2 regions of the Actinoplanes sp. NPDC026619 genome follow, and region 2 is predicted to be linked to the other one. Evidence: riboswitches for the same ligand, from Rfam matches in the RefSeq annotation. Region 2 holds a riboswitch; the other holds the start of a gene.
What was found. A riboswitch is a leader RNA that binds a small molecule or an ion and turns the genes downstream of it on or off. The one in region 2 is predicted to bind cobalamin.
Positions count from the first base shown of each region.

Region 1: another riboswitch for cobalamin. It lies ahead of AB0E90_RS43520 (magnesium chelatase subunit D family protein); the one in region 2 lies ahead of AB0E90_RS34065 (ribonucleoside-diphosphate reductase subunit alpha).

Region 1 is NZ_JBEZYA010000032.1:100,538-108,302, reverse strand. Features, by position in the region: gene AB0E90_RS43540 (EAL domain-containing protein) at 23-2,281, shown strand; gene AB0E90_RS43535 (SigE family RNA polymerase sigma factor) at 2,443-2,934, shown strand; gene AB0E90_RS43530 (hypothetical protein) at 2,937-4,109, shown strand; gene AB0E90_RS43525 (gluconokinase) at 4,126-5,706, shown strand; cobalamin riboswitch at 5,690-5,817, shown strand; gene AB0E90_RS43520 (magnesium chelatase subunit D family protein) at 5,854-7,765, shown strand, end outside.
Region 2 is NZ_JBEZYA010000019.1:35,935-43,699, forward strand. Features, by position in the region: gene AB0E90_RS34065 (ribonucleoside-diphosphate reductase subunit alpha) at 1-2,062, opposite strand, end outside; cobalamin riboswitch at 2,168-2,370, opposite strand; gene AB0E90_RS34070 (hypothetical protein) at 2,502-4,250, shown strand; gene AB0E90_RS34075 (TetR family transcriptional regulator) at 4,253-4,810, opposite strand; gene AB0E90_RS34080 (SDR family NAD(P)-dependent oxidoreductase) at 4,896-5,597, shown strand; gene AB0E90_RS34085 (DUF2569 family protein) at 5,600-6,019, opposite strand; gene AB0E90_RS34090 (hypothetical protein) at 6,198-6,557, shown strand; gene AB0E90_RS34095 (hypothetical protein) at 6,681-6,965, shown strand; tRNA gene AB0E90_RS34100 (tRNA-OTHER) at 7,019-7,146, shown strand; gene AB0E90_RS34105 (hypothetical protein) at 7,181-7,570, opposite strand; gene AB0E90_RS34110 (hypothetical protein) at 7,613-7,765, opposite strand, start outside.

The DNA.
Region 1 (7,765 bases), on a different contig from region 2:
GATCCGCCGGAGGGAGTTTGCATTGCAGCGCAGGCTGAGTTCGCTGGTGGTGTCGGGTATCGCCCTGGCGCTCAGCACCGCGTGGCTGATCGGTGGCCTCTTCCACCCGTGGGCGCACCCGGTCGTCGGGTGGCTGCCGTTGCCGGTCACCGCGATCCTCGCGGGGCGCGCCTGCTGGGCGGTGAGCCGCCGGCCCGACCTGGACCCGAGCACCCGCCGCTTCTGGCGCCACCTGACCATCGCCTGCGCGCTGTTCACCGCCGGGATCGTGGCGAACGCGGCCGACGCCACCGCCGGTGCGGCGCCGTCGCAGCGGGTCGGGCCGGTCGCCCTGGTCTTCTATCTGGGCGTCCTGGTGCTGGTCATGTGGTCGCTGCTGCGCCTGCCCTCGTGGCATCGCAGCCGTAGCGACTGGATCCGGTTCGGCATCGACGCCTGCGTCGTGCTCATCACCGTGGCGGCGTTCGTCTGGCGGTTCTCGCTGCGCGACCACCACACGTGGGAGCGGCAGACCGGCTCGGCCGGCGGGATGCTGGCCATCGCGCTGCTCACCACGCTGTCCATGGTCACCTTCATGAAGGTGGCGTTCGCCGGCGCCGGCCGGCTGGACCGGCGGTCCACCTACGTCCTCGCGGTCGGCGCCGCCGTCTCCGCGACCGTCGGCAGCATGTCGCCGTTCCTGATCGACAAGCCGTACCTGTCCAGCAGCCTGGTAGCGGTGCCGATCGCCGCGGTCGCCATCCATCTCGCCGCGGTCCGTCAGTGGCGGGCCGGCGACACACCGGCCCGCAACCGGCGTCGCGGCAGGCGGATCAGTGTCGTGCCCTACTTCGCGGTCGCGGTCACCGACGGCATGCTGCTGACGACCAGCACCCGCAGCCCGGGCGAGACCCGGTTCATGCAGGCGATCGTGGTGGCGCTGACGTTCCTGGCGATCGGCCGGCAGATCATCGCGCTGCGCGACAACAACCGGCTGATGGCCACCGTCGAGAGCCACCGGGAGGAGCTGACCCGGCAGGCCACCCACGACAGCCTCACCGGGGTGGCCAACCGCGCCCTCCTCGAGCAGCGCACCCGTGAACTGCTCGACGAGGGTGGCGACTTCCACGTGCTGCTGCTCGACCTGGACGACTTCAAGGTCGTCAACGACCGGCTCGGCCACCAGGTCGGCGACCGGCTGATCGTCGAGACCAGCCGCCGGCTGACCGACCTGGTCGGCGACCTCGGCACGGTGGGGCGGCTCGGCGGCGACGAATTCGCGGTGGTCCTGGCCGCGGTCGGCGACGATCTTCTCGACCAGCTGGTCACCGAGCTGGGGCGGCCGGCCGATCTGGCCGGCAACATCCTCGCCACCGCGGTGAGCATCGGCGTCACCCGCAGCCGCGCCGGCGACGACCCGGATGAGCTGCTGCGCCGCGCCGACGTGGCGATGTACAGCGCCAAGGCGGCCGGCGGGGACCGGTGGCAGTGGTTCGACCCGGCGATGGACCGGGCCGCGGACGAGTCGGCCCGGTTGTCCGGCGAACTGCGCCAGGCGCTGGAGCGCGGCGAGATCTTCGCGCTGTTCCAGCCGATCACCGACCTGTCCACCGGGCGGCCGGTCGGCGCCGAGGTCCTGATGCGGTGGCAGCACCCGGAGCGCGGCCTGGTGCCGCCGGACGTGTTCATCCCGCTCGCCGAACGGAACGGCGCCATCCTCGGGCTGGGGCGCTGGGTGCTCGAGTTCGCGTGCCGGCAGGCGGCGGACTGGCAGCGGCGGCTCGGTGACGCCGCGCCGGAGAAGATCAGCGTCAACGTGTCGGCGCGGCAGCTGGCCGAGCCCGGCTTCGTGGCGACGGTCCGGGAGATCCTCGCCGAGACCGGGGCCGACCCGGCCCGCCTGCTGATCGAGGTCACCGAGACGGCCGTGCTGAACACCGGTAGCGCCGCCGAGCAGCTGACCGCGCTGCGCGAGCTGGGGTTGCGGGTGGCCCTCGACGACTTCGGGACCGGGCACTCCTCGCTGAGCCTGCTCCTCGATCTGCCGGTGGACGTCCTCAAGGTGGACAAGTCGTTCGTCAGCGGCGCGGCGGCCGACCACGCCGGGGCGATCGTGGTGCGCAACCTGATCGGCTTCACCGACGACTTCGGCATCGAGGCGGTCGCCGAGGGCGTCGAGACCGAGGCGCAGGCCGCCCGCCTGCGCGCGGCCGGTTACCACTTCGCCCAGGGTTACCTGTTCGGGCGGCCGATGCCGGCGGGCGAGTTCGAGAAGCTCTACAGCCCGGCGAAAGTAGCCTGACCCGCCGCCAACGCGATGGTGGCGCAACGGCCGTGACCGGCCGCCCAGGTCGCCTCGACGGCCACGGGACCGGTCAATGCCGTACCTCTGAATGGTTTGCCGTTGATGCAACCTGCCTCGGTCTCCCGGTGTCTGGGAGGGTGACCGACGGGGGAGGGGCATTGGCGGACCGCGAGTTCGATGAGTTCGTGCGTAGCCGGTCGGCTGCGCTGTTGCGGGTTGCCTACCTGCTCACCGGGGATCGGCATGCGGCCGAGGATCTCCTGCAGGAAGTTCTCGAGCAGATGTACGTGCGGTGGCGGCGCATTCGCGGCGGACCGGATGCCTATGCGCGGCGGATCCTGGTCAATCGGTCGATCAACCGGTGGCGACGGCGCGGCCGGCGGCCGGAGGCGGCGCTCGGCGACATCGAGGTCGGGCTCCCGGATCACAGCGACGGGGTGGTCGTTCGCGATGCGGTGATCGGCGCGCTGCGCGGGTTGCCTCCCCGGCAGCGGGCCGTCGTGGTGCTGCGATATCTCGAGGATCTGCCGGTCGACGAGGTGGCCGCGGCGCTCGACTGCAGCGCAGGCACCGTCAAGAGCAATGCGGCGCGGGGGCTCGACAAGCTCCGGGCGGTTCTCGGGCCGATTCTGGTCAAGGAGGGGGACTAGCGATGACCGACTCCGACATCCGGGAAGTTCTGGTGCGGGCCACCTCCGATCTGGCGCCGCCGGCGGATCTGCTCGCTCGGGTCCGCAACGGGGGGCGGCGGCGGGTCGTCCGGCGGCGGGCCGTGCTCGCGGCCGGAGTGGCCGGGTTGGCGGCCGTGCCGTTCGCGGTGTGGCGCGGGACGAGCGCGGTCGAGCCGGAACCGCCGGCGGCCGGGGACCTCGGGCAGGACCAGGCGTTCCTGGGGCGGGCACGCGATGCCTGGGACGGGGTCGCGGGGATGTTCGGGACCGAGGGCAGAGCCCGGGTCCGGTGGGCCGGCAACACGCCGGCCGGTCCGGCGGCATTGCTCAGCCAACCCGTCCGGTTCGACGGCGGGGAGCGGCAGGACCTGCTCGGCTGGGTCGAGACGGCCGGTGGGGAGCTGCGCGCGGTGGGGTCCGGGCAACTGGTGGCGCGGGGGGCGGTCGAACCGTCGGCGCTGCTGCTCGGACGGTTACGGGACGTGCTCGTGGTCGCGGACCTCGGGCAGCCGGTGGAGCTGTCCGAGGATTTCAGCTTCGACGCGGTGGGGCAGCTGCTGCGGACCTGGCAGCCGGTCGTCTCGGACGGGGGTGTGTCGGTCCGGCGGGTCTTTCCGCAGCTCGGACGGGTGGGGATCGCGATGCGCTACGGCACGAAGCGGGTGGAGATCGCCAATCTCGGCGAGATGCAGCCGGCCACGACCTCGCAGGTGCCGCAACGGATCGACCGGGTCCTGGCCGGCGCCACCGCTCTCGGCGGCTGGGACGTGACCGCCCTGGCGAAGTACGCCGACACCTACGGCTACCAGCTCAACCCGGACCTGACCTCGTGGCACGTCCGCGGCACGCTACCGGACGGGCGGGCCCTGGTCGTGCAGACCGTGCCCGGCGACGACGGCGCCCGGGTCTTCTTCTTCGTCGGCAGCGGCACCCCGCGCTACGCGGGCTTCGTCCGGCCGCCGGGCCTGCTGCTGCACGTGCGGCTGGCGTTTCCGCAGGGAGTCGTGGTCGGCTACCTCAACGCCACGTTCCGCTATCGCGCGGCCGGCGGACCCTGGCTCCCGGTGACCGGAGACGTGGTGCTGCTGCCCGCCGTGGCCGACGAGGTGGAGGTGACGCCGCGCGGCGGTCAACCGTTTGTGACGGTCGTCTGACGGATACGTTGAAGGCATGACGGACGTCGTGATCGGCATCGACACCGGGACCACCGCCACCAAGGGCATCGCTGCCACCATCGACGGCACGCTGCGTGCCCACACCTCCGTCCACTACCCCCTGCTGGTGCCGGGCCCGGGCCGCGCCGAGCTCGACCCCGGGCAACTGCGCGACGCCGCCGTGAAGGCCCTCACCGACGTGGCCGCGGCCTGCCGGGAGAACGGCGACCGGGTCGTCGCGGTCAGCCTCAGCGCGTTCCTGCACGCGCTGGTGCCGCTCGACAAGAGCGGCAATCCGCTCGGGCCGCTGGTCACCTGGGCCGACGCCCGCTCCGGTGACCAGTGCGACCGGATCCTCGCGGCCGGGCGGTCCCGTTCACTGCAGGCCCGCACCGGCACGCCGGTGCACCCGATGTCGCCGCTGACCAAGCTGGCCTGGTGGCGCGACAACGACCCGGCCACGCTGCGGGACACCCCGCGGTGGGGCGGGGTCAAGGAGCTGATCCTGGCCGCCCTCACCGACGAGCCGTTCCTGCTCGACCTGTCGCTGGCGTCCGGCACCGGTCTCTACGACATCCACGCCCGGGGCTGGGATGCCGAGGCGCTCCAGATCGCCGGCGTCAGTGCCGGGCAGCTCGCCGAGGTCGTGCCCACCACGACCGTCCTGCGGCTCAAGGCCGGGCTCGCCGGGCTCCCGGACGGCACCCCGCTGATCATCGGGGCGGCCGACGGGCCGCTCGCCAACCTCGGTGTCGGCGCCACCCCGGCCGGAGTGGCGGCCATCTCGCTCGGCACCTCCGGCGCCCTGCGCACGGTCGTCGACCGGCCCACCTCCGACGAGAACGGCCGGCTGTTCTGCTACGCGCTCACCGAGGACCGGTGGGTCATCGGCGGGGCGGTCAACAACGCCGGATCCGTCGTGCGGTGGGCCGGGCAGAGCTTCGCGGCCGGATTCGAACGGCCCGGCGCCGAAGGGGAGGACGCCGACGAGCGCGACGCCGCCCTGCTGATGGAGGCGCAGAGCGCGCCGCCCGGCAGCGACGGACTGCTGTGCCTGCCCTACCTGCTCGGCGAGCGGGCGCCGTGGTGGCGGTCGGGGCTGCGGGGCGCCTACCTCGGGCTGCGCCGCGAGCACGGGCGGGCCCACCTCGTGCGCTCCGCGGTCGAAGGGGTCTGCCAGCAGCTGGCGCTGGTCAAGGACTCGTTCGACTTCCCGGTCACGCAGGTCCGGGCCACCGGCGGCGCGGTGGCGTCCGAGCTGTGGATCGGGGTGCTCGCCGCCACCCTCGATCTGCCGGTCGCGGTCGCCGACACTCCGGAGGGCACCGCCCTCGGCGCCTGCCTGCTCGGCTGGCATGCCGTCGGCCAACTGCCCGACCTCGACCATGCGGCCGCGCTCATCCCGATCGGCGAACCGACCGTGCCCGATCCGGCGAACGCCGCCCTCTATGCCCGGCTGCGGCCCCTCATCGAGAAGTCCGCGCTCGCCATGCTCGACACCGTCAAAGAGCTCGATCGGCTCGCCCCGCCGCCGACGCCTGCGATTCCCGTCACCGACGGCCGCGTTGACGCCGCACACAGCGGTGAGAAAGCATGACGGTCGAGCGGTAGCGGAGGAACCCGGTGGAAATCCGGGACGGTCCCGCCATTGTGACCGGGTAGCGATCCCTATCCGGGAGTCAGAGACTCCGTCCGCTCGTGTCACCGGCGCGTGGGCGTGGACACCCGCGCAGAAGGGATCTTTGTGACGCCGTACCCGTTCTCCGCCGTGGTCGGGCTCGCCGATCTTCGGCTCGCCCTGCTGCTCAACTCCGTCTCGCCGCACGTCGGCGGGGTTCTCGTCCGAGGCGAAAAAGGCACTGCCAAGAGCACTGTCGTACGCGCTCTCGCGTCCCTGCTCCCGCCGGTCGACGTGGTTCGCGGTTGCCGCTTCGCCTGCGACCCGGGCGCGCCCGACCCGCTCTGCCCGGACGGGCCACACGCGCCCGACTCGCCGGCGCACTCCCGCCCGGCCGCCCTCGTCGAGCTCCCGGTCGGCGCCACCGAGGACCGGGTGGTGGGCACGCTGGACATTCAGCGGGCGCTGGCCGACGGGGTCAAGGCGTACGAGCCGGGACTGCTCGCGGCGGCACACCGCGGGATTCTGTACGTCGACGAGGTCAACCTGCTCCCCGATCACCTCGTCGACCTGCTGCTCGACGCGGCCGCGATGGGGCGGGCGCACGTCGAGCGGGACGGGGTGTCGGTCAAACACGCCGCCCGGTTCCTGCTCGTCGGCACGATGAACCCGGAGGAGGGCGAGCCCCGGCCGCAGCTGCTCGACCGGTTCGGGCTGGTCGTCACGGTCAGCGCGCCCCGGGACGCGGGGGACCGCGCCGAGGTCGTGCGCCGCCGGCTGGCCTACGAGGCCGATCCGGACGCGTTCGCGGCTCGCTTCGCCGGCGACGAGCTGGCGCTGGCGGCCCGGATCGTGGCCGCCCGTCAGCACCTTCCGCGGGTGGTGCTGCCGGATGGCGAGCTCGATCGGATCGCCCGGGTGTGCCTCGCCTACGGCGTCGACGGGATGCGGGCCGACATCGTGGTGGCCCGGTGCTCGGTGGCGCTCGCGGCCTGGCACGGGCGGGATGTCGTCACCGCTGATGACGTGCGGGACGCGGCTCGGCTGGCGCTGCCGCACCGGCGGCGCAAGGATCCGCTCGATCCGCCGGGGACCGATGAGGAACGCCTGGAAGATGCGCTGTCGCAGGCCGAGCCGCCGCCGTCGCCGCCTTCCGAGGATGACGACCCGGAGCCGGATGGTGGGGGATCGCCTCCGCCGCCCTCGTCCGGGCCGGATGGAGGACCGCCTCCGCCCCCCTCGTCCGGGCCGGATGGTGGCGCGCCCGGTCAGCCTCCCTCCGACGCCGGCCTTGATACCCCGGACGCAGGGGACAAATCGGGTGCCGGGATGGCGCCGGCCGCTGCGGCCGGGAACGCCTATCGCACCCGTACGCTCAAGATCGCTGCTCGTGGCACCGGCGGGCATGCCGGTCGCCGGTCGCCGTCGATCGCCCGCCGCGGCCGGGTGATCGGCTCCCGGGTTCCGGTCGGCAAGCTCGGCGGGGCGCCGCATCTGCCCGCCACCCTGCGGGCCGCGCTGCACCGCGGCGACCGGTTCGCGCAGGCCGGTGGGCGGCTTGTTCAGCCCCGTGATCTGCGGGAGGCCGTCCACGTCGGACGTGAGGCCAACCTCGTCCTGTTCGTGGTGGACGCCTCCGGGTCGATGGCCGCGCGCCGCCGGATGACCGTGGTCAAGACCGCGGTGCTGTCGCTGCTGCGCGACGCCTACCAGCGGCGGGACCGGGTCGGGATGATCACGTTCCGCGGGCACGACGCCGAGCAGGTGCTGCCGCCGACCTCCAGCCACGAGGTCGGGGTGATGCGGCTCGCCGCCCTGAAGACCGGCGGCCGCACGCCGCTCGCGGCCGGGCTCCGCACCGCCGCCGCCACCATCGCCACCGAGCGCCGCCGCGATCCGCGCCGGCGGCCGCTGCTGATCATCGTCACCGACGGCCGCGCCACCAGCGGGCCGGACCCGGTGCTGATGGCGCCCGCCCTGGCCGGCGTCGCGACGGTGGTCGTCGACTGCGAGTCCGGTCCGGTGCGCCTCGGCCTGG
Region 2 (7,765 bases):
AGATCTCGCGCACGTCGGCGGGCAGGCCGGCGATGCCCTGCACGGAACCCTCGGCCCGCTTGATCTGCTCACGGATCGCCGCGGTCCAGAGGCCGCGAGCCTTCAGTTCGCGTACCAGATAGTTGTTGATCTGAAGGAACTCGCCGGACATCGTCTCGCGCTTGAACAGGTTGGACACCTGCGGCTCGATGCACTCGTAGCAACCGGCGATGGAAGCGATGGTGGCGGTCGGGGCAATGGCGATCATCAACGAGTTGCGCAGGCCATGCTCGGCGATGCGAGCTTTGAGAGCCGCCCAGCGCCCGGTCTGCTCCGCGGTGGCGCCCCAGAGGTCGTGGTGCAGGTCACCCCGGGCCGCGCGGGTCTCCGAGTAGGCCGGATGCGGCCCGAACCGCGACGCCAGCTCCACGCTGGATTCCAGGGCGGTAAGGAAAATTTCTTCCTGTACGCGGGTGGAAAGCTCCTTCGCCGCCGCGGAGTCGAACGGCAGCCCCAGTGCGAAGAACGCGTCCTGCAGGCCCATCAGCCCGAGCCCGACCGGCCGCCACCGCGGGTTCGAGGTGGCCGCCTGCGTCGACGGGTAGTAGTTGATGTCGATCACCCGGTCCAGGAAGACCACCGCGGTGCGGACCGTCGCGCGCAGCTTGTCCCAGTCGACGCCGCCCTCGGTCAGGTGCGCACCGAGGTTGATCGAGCCGAGGTTGCACACGGCGGTCTCGTCGTCGCTGTTGACCTCGAGGATCTCGGTGCACAGGTTCGACAGGTGAATGGTGTTGCCGGGCTCGCCGGTCTGGTTGGACAGCCGGTTCGACGGATCCTTGAACGTCATCCAGCCGTTGCCGGTCTGGGCCAGGGTGCGCATCATCCGCCCGTACAACTCCCGGGCCTTGACGGTTTTGACCGCCTTCTTTTCCGCTTGGCGATAAGCCTCGTCGAACGCCTCGCCGTAGAGATCGGGCAGCTCCGGGGCGTCGGACGGGTCGATCAGCGACCAGTCGCCGTCGGCCTCGACCCGGCGCATGAACTCGTCCGGGATCCAGTTCGCCAGATTCAGATTATGAGTACGCCGGGAATCCTCGCCGGTGTTGTCGCGCAGCTCCAGGAACTCCTCGACGTCCGGGTGCCACGGCTCCAGGTAGACGCAGGCCGCGCCCTTGCGCCGGCCGCCCTGATTGACCGCCGCCACGCCCGCGTCGAGGGTCTTCAGGAACGGGACGATGCCGTTGGACTTGCCGTTCGTGCCGCGGATCAGCGCGCCCCGGCCGCGGATCCGCGACCACGAAATGCCGATCCCGCCGGAGAATTTCGAAAGTTTGGCGACCTGGTGGTAGCGCTCGTAGATCGAGTCGAGCTCGTCCCTGGGGGAGTCGACCAGGAAGCAGGAGGACATCTGGGTGTGCCGGGTGCCGGCGTTGAACAGGGTGGGTGAGCTGGGCAGATAGGCCAGCGACGACATCAGGCGGTAGAAGCCGATCGCCTCGGCCGGCGTCTCCGACAGGCCGCACGCGACCCGCAGCAGCCAGTACTGCGGCGTCTCCACGACCAGCCGGCTGACCGGGTGCCGCAGCAGGTAACGGTCGGCGACGGTGCGCAGCCCGAAGTACTCGAACCGCAGGTTCTGGTCCTCGTCGACGGCGTCGTCGAGCTTGCGCGCGTTACGCCGGACGAAAGCGGCCGTCGCATCGCCGATGAGCCCGTTCTCATGGCCGTAGCGGATCGACTGGCTGAACGACGCGATCTCCTGAAGACGAACTTCTTTCTCGACGTACGCGGCCAGCAGTCGCGCCGCCAGCTTGGAGTACTGCGGCTCCTCGCCGATCAGCTCCGCCGACGTCTGAATGGACAGTTTGTCCAGCTCAGCCGTGGTCGCTCCGTCGTAGAGCCCGCTGATCGTCTTGGTCGCCACCCGCAGCGGGTCGACCTCGTCGAGATCGCCGACCCAGCGCTCGACCGCCTTCACGATCTTGTTGACGTCGACCGATTCCAGATCGCCGTTGCGCTTGCGCACCTGCATCACGTGCCGCCGCTGTTCCGGCACGGTGGTTTCCTGCGTCGTCGTCATTCCCGTCCCCTCGTCACGCCGGACGCGCAGGAGGACGCCGCCGGGCAGGCTCAGCCCGGCTGATGGCGTCGGCCGTCCCACGCGGCCTTCGACCGCCGCACACCGGTCGGCGTGCGGCGCGCTGGCAGGTCTTCGGACTCGTGGGCGCTCGTTCTTGCCTACCGGCCGTCGCTTCCCAGGCCGGGGCCCAGTGCTGATGACGGCTTTCGTTCCCACTTACCGCTGCGGGGCAGTCCCGAATTCACACCGGGTTCCCTGTTGCCTCGACTACCGTGGACGGTGGCCGAACCAGCTGCGGCGATCACTATATATGGGCAAGGGAAGGAAAGAGCAACACCACATGATGTGTACGGCGTGTCGCTCGCCGGCCTGACATCGAGGTGCTTCTATAAAGATGCGAGTGACGTGTTAGCGTCACTCGTTTTGCCGGGATCTCAACGTGCGGGGGAACGCGTTGTCCGATGTCGCCAAGAAACCCTCGGTCAAGGGCCGGGAGCTGACCGCCGCCGCCGTCGGGTCGGTGCTGCTCGCGATCGCCATGATCTGGCTGATCCCGCCGTACGCCAAGGATCTGGTCTACGGGGGTGTCAAACCGGCGACCATCGGCGACCCGGTGCACACCATCGTCGGCGACGGCGGCGACACGACCGCGCAGGCCTGGCTGGTCGCCTGGGACGGGCACGCGCTGCTGCACAACCTGCGCGGCTTCTGGGACACCAACGCGTTCTACCCCAACACGTACGGCCTGGCGCTCAACGACAGCCTCTTCGGGTACGTCCCCGCCGGGCTGATCGGGCACGGCGTCGACGCCGCCGTCCTGCGCTACAACATCCTGTTCGTGCTGGCCTTCGCGCTGGCCTTCCTCGGCGGTTACGCCCTCGTGCGCCAGCTCGGCGCCAACCGGGTGGCCGGCGCGGTGGCCGGCGCCGCCCTCGCCTACGCGCCCTGGCGGTACGGCCACGTCGGCCACCTGAACATCCTGTCCACCGGCGGCATCACCCTCGCGTTCGCGATGCTCGCCCGTGGCCACGGGTGGTCGCTGACCCGCGGCTACCTGCGCGACCGAGTCCGGCCGGGCTGGGCGGTCGCCGGCTGGCTGGTCGCGGCTTGGCAGGTCAGCCTCGGTTTCGGCATCGGGCTCGGCTTCGTCTACATGCTCGCCGCCGCCTGCCTGACCGCCACGATCGCCTGGCTGATCACCGGCCGCCCGGCCCTCGGCCGCACACTGGTCCTCGGCGACCTGGCCGGCGGCCTGTTCTTCGCCGCGGTCACCGGCTATTTCGCGTACGCCTACCAGCAGGTCCGCGAGCTGTTCCCGAACGTGTCCCGCTCCTGGGACTACGTCGCCGCGTTCTCCCCGACCCCGCGCAGCCTGATCGTCGCCCCGCTGTTCTCGCTGCCCCTCGGCTGGCTGCACAACGACGCCCGGGCCGCGCTGGGCAACGCCGACAACGAGAAGGTGATGCTCTGCGGCTTCGTGCTCTACTTCCTTGCCTTCGGCGGCCTGTTCCTGTCGGTCTGGTCACTGCGGCAGCGCCTGTTCCTGTTCGTCGGCACGCTGGCCGGGATCCTGTGCGCGCTCGGCACCAACGGCCCGCTCTACCGCTTGATCTACCTCTACGTGCCCGGCTTCGACGGCAGCCGCACCCCCGGCCGGCTGATCCTCTGGCCGACCATCCTGCTGGCGATCCTGGCGGCCGGCTTCGTCACCGCGCTGGCCCAGGCGGCCTGCCGAGCCACCCTGCCGGAGTGGTCGTCGATCGCCGCCCGCGTGGTCACGGTCCCACTGCTGCTGTTGGTGCTGGCCGAGGGCATGCCCGACCTGGCCCACGTGAAGCTCCCGCCCGAACCGGCCGCGCTGGCCCAGGCGCCGGCGCCACTGATCGTGCTGCCCACCGACGACGGCATCGACAGCAACATCATGCTGTGGTCGACCGACGGCTTCCCGACCATGGTCAACGGCGTAGCCAGCTACAACCCGCCGGAACGCCAGGCAGTGCGCGACGTGATGCAGAGCTTCCCGAGCCAGGCAAGCCTGGCCACCCTGCGCCAGTACGGCATCCGCAGCGTCATCGTGGTCCGCGACAAGGCAACCGGAACACCGTACGAGCCCGCGCTCGGCGTCCAGTCCATGCCCGGCCTGACCCGAACCGAAATAGGCCCCGACGTCCTGTTCACCGTCAGCTGAGCTCAGCGCCCGCGAAGACTGTCGATGAAGAAGCGGGTGCGGCGGTCGTAGTCCACGCGCGAGTGCGTCGGTACGGCGCGAAGGGCTAGTCCGTTGGCGACGTCGGCGTAGTAGAGGTCGCCGACAGTGAAATCCGGGCGGAGGACCCCGGCCTCGTGGCCGCGCCGGAGGAGCCTCTCGGTCATGTCGGTAGCCGCGTCGGCGAGTGCGACCAGTTGCGCGGAGTTCGGGTAGAGCATCAGCAGCGCGTCGGTGAAGGCGGGTTCGCGGTACTGCAGATCGCGCCGGTCGCTGACGTAGGCGGCGATGGCCTCCCACGGGTCGTCGACTCGCTGCGCCCTGTCCATGATCGCGTGCATCTCGGCCGCGACCAGCTCGCCGATCACGGCATCGATGAGTCCTTCCCGGCCGCCGAATCGGTTGTAGATGGTGGCCTTGCTGACCCCGGCCGCCGCGGCGATCTCCTCCAGCGGCGTGCTCAGTCCGCGTCCTCGGAATGCCGCGATGGCGGCGGAGCGGATCTGGGTGACGTTTCGGGCGGCATCAGCTCGCAGGTGCACGGCCTTCACGATAGCAACTTGACGGCAGAGTTAAGTTGACCCTACGGTAAGTTTATTCGTCTGCCGTACTCGAGGAGCCATCACCGTGTCCAGATCCATCGCCGTGCTCGGGGCCGGTCCGGGCCTGGGTCAAGCCGTCGCCCGCCGTTACGCACACGAGGGCTGGGCCGTCGCCCTCGTGGGCCGTCGCCCGGAGCCGCTCGACCAACTCGCCAAGCAACTGACCAGCGACGGGGCAGAAGCGCACGCGATCGTCGCCGACCTGGCCGACACCGGCGCCCTCCCGGAACTGGCCGCCCGCATCCGCACCGCGGTCGGCGAACCCGACGCTCTCTACTACGGCGCCGCGGCCAACGGGTTCGTTCCGGTGCTCGATCTGACACCCCAGCGCGTGCAGGACCTCATGCCCCTCGGGGTGTACGCCTTGATGGACCTGGTGCGCGAATTCCTGCCCGCCATGATCGCCCGCGGTGACGGCGCGATCCTCAGCGCCCAGGGTGCGAGCGCCCTGCAGGGCAACCCGAGCATCGGTGGCGGCCTCGTCCTGGCCGCGCAGCGCAACTTCCTCCAGGCCTTGCACGCCGCGGTCGCCGGCGACGGGGTTTACGTCGGCGCGCTCTACATCGGCGCGGCGATCGAGAACACGCCGTTCCACACCCAGATGCAGGCGGCCAAGGCAGCCGGCGCCCCCGTCCCCGAAATCCCCTCGGTCGCCCCCAGCCGCTTGGCCGAACTGCTCTGGACCATGCACAACGCCACCCGCCAGCCGGAAACCAGCTACCCCTAAGACTATCGTCGAAGAGTTTGGCTGACTCGCTTGGAGATGAGAACGTAAAGAACTATAAAAATGCTCGGAATCGTATCGATGGCGACACCCAGCGCTGACTTCATGTGAAAGGCGTGCCATCCGATCAGCAAGGCCACCGACAGAGCACTGTAAACGACGCTGTGCGCGATAGCGGATCGCCTTCTCCGGAGAATGAGCACGAACAGGAGAACGGCGTACAGGATCAGTAGCGTATTGGTGATTACGTAGAAGAGCAGCGCCGGTAAAGGTACGAATGACTCCAGCCCGGCCAGTGACGGATCGGCGCTGATGATGAGCGATGCAATGGTCAGCTCCAGCCCGTGCGCTGCCAGACCGGCCAACACGATGAGGTAGACGATGAGCCAGCCGCGGATCGGCGGTCGCCCGGTCTCCGGCTCCATCGAGACTCGGCCTCCGGTCCGATGCATGCCTGCCCCCGTACACTGTGGATTCCGGCGACTCCATCCTTTGACCTGCCGACCGAGCCGTCCATGGTGCTATCACCCCTCTGGGCAGTGGTGCTGACCCCACCGGTGTCGACCGTTTCCGCGACGGCCGGCGTCCGGCATCATGGCCGGCATGGACGTCGAGGAACTGGTCGCACGCCATCCGCGGGTCTTTCACACGATGTCGGCGACAGCGTGGCCCTCGGTGCAACGGCACGGACTGCTCTCGACGCGGCAACTGATCGAACTGTTCGGCCTCGACGCCACCCAGAAGAACCAACCGATGCGAGGGCATCGATCCTGGCTGCCGATCGCCGACTACCCCTACGACGAGTACCGCCGCCGACATGGCCGCGACGGCGCCCTGGTGGAAGTAACCGTGCTGGAGGCCGTCCCCGACATCCTCGACCTGACCGGCCGGATCGAAGGCGCCGTCGAGGGAGCCCGACCCGCCAGGCGTCGCGGGGACTTCGTCGCGCGGCCCTGCCGGTGACGGCCGCCGCACGCAGGTCGCCTCGTCCGGCCAGATCAGCGGCGGCACAGCCTCGAAGTCATCGTGCAGGCCCACCTCCGCGCACCTGCGGGAGCAGCCGTGCAGCCGGCACAACTTCAGCGCATGACGTCGAACAAGCCCCCAATTCCGCCGCCGCGCGTGGTCGCGGCGGAACTCGTCTTTCTCTGGCGAATAGTTACGTGCTTTCGTGCGATCACGCATGGCAGCAGTCACCGGCCGGGTGAAAAACTGAAGCTGCTGGTATCGCATGTATACATTTTCCCGCGCCCGGCGTACCGTCCGCTAATTTACGATCATGCCAATCTCGGAAACCCCTCCAGTGCCGAAACAGAAATTGCCCGACCAATCAAAACAATTGCCTGCCGGGTGAGACAAAATGGCCGTTGAGTTTGCTTGAAAACTCAGGTGCCCGACACGGAGGAAGGCGGCATACTGCGATCGGACCGGTGGTAGAGCCGGGTTATTGCAGCGCTCCGAGTCGAAAGCCGGGCACACCCGGACGACTTGACGGCGCGTGGGGCCACCGGTGTGCCGCGCCCCACCAGGGGTTCAAATCCCCTCCGGTCCGCGCCGGCCGGTGGGGCTGGTTCTGGAGGCTAGACTCAGCGCATCAGCCGGACGCCGGCATCCGAGTTTCCGGAACTGCCGAAGGTCGGATGCCTGGCCTTGGTAGCTGCCAGGATCTGGGCGTGGAGGACGAGGGGATACCTGCGGCCGAGGCGGTCGAGGCCCTGCAAGTGTGGCTGCTCACCGAGGATGCGTATGCCCGCGACGGCGTACCGGATGAGGTCCTGAATTTTATGCAGGATCACGTTCACCGGTTGCTGGGGCCGCACGCGATCCAGGTGGCCGGCGACTTCCTGCGCCGGCACGCCGAGGCCGGCGGCGATCTTGCCGCCCTGGCCCGTGACCGTTCCGCGGTGCTCGATCTGCTCGCGTTGATCGAGGGGAATCGGCGCCCGAGCTTCGAGTACGAGTGGCGCGCGTTCCACCCGACGACGACCGCCCGCCTCTCAGTCTCTGACCAGGGGACATCAGACATCACGACGCTGAGGCTTCCTGGCATCGGGTGGCTGCTGCAGTGGCGCAGCGATGGCTTCTGGCGCGACCTCAACGACGGGCAACACCAGGACGAGGCCGACGGCGTACGCGTGCCGGACCTGGATGAATGGGTGCGCTGGACCGGG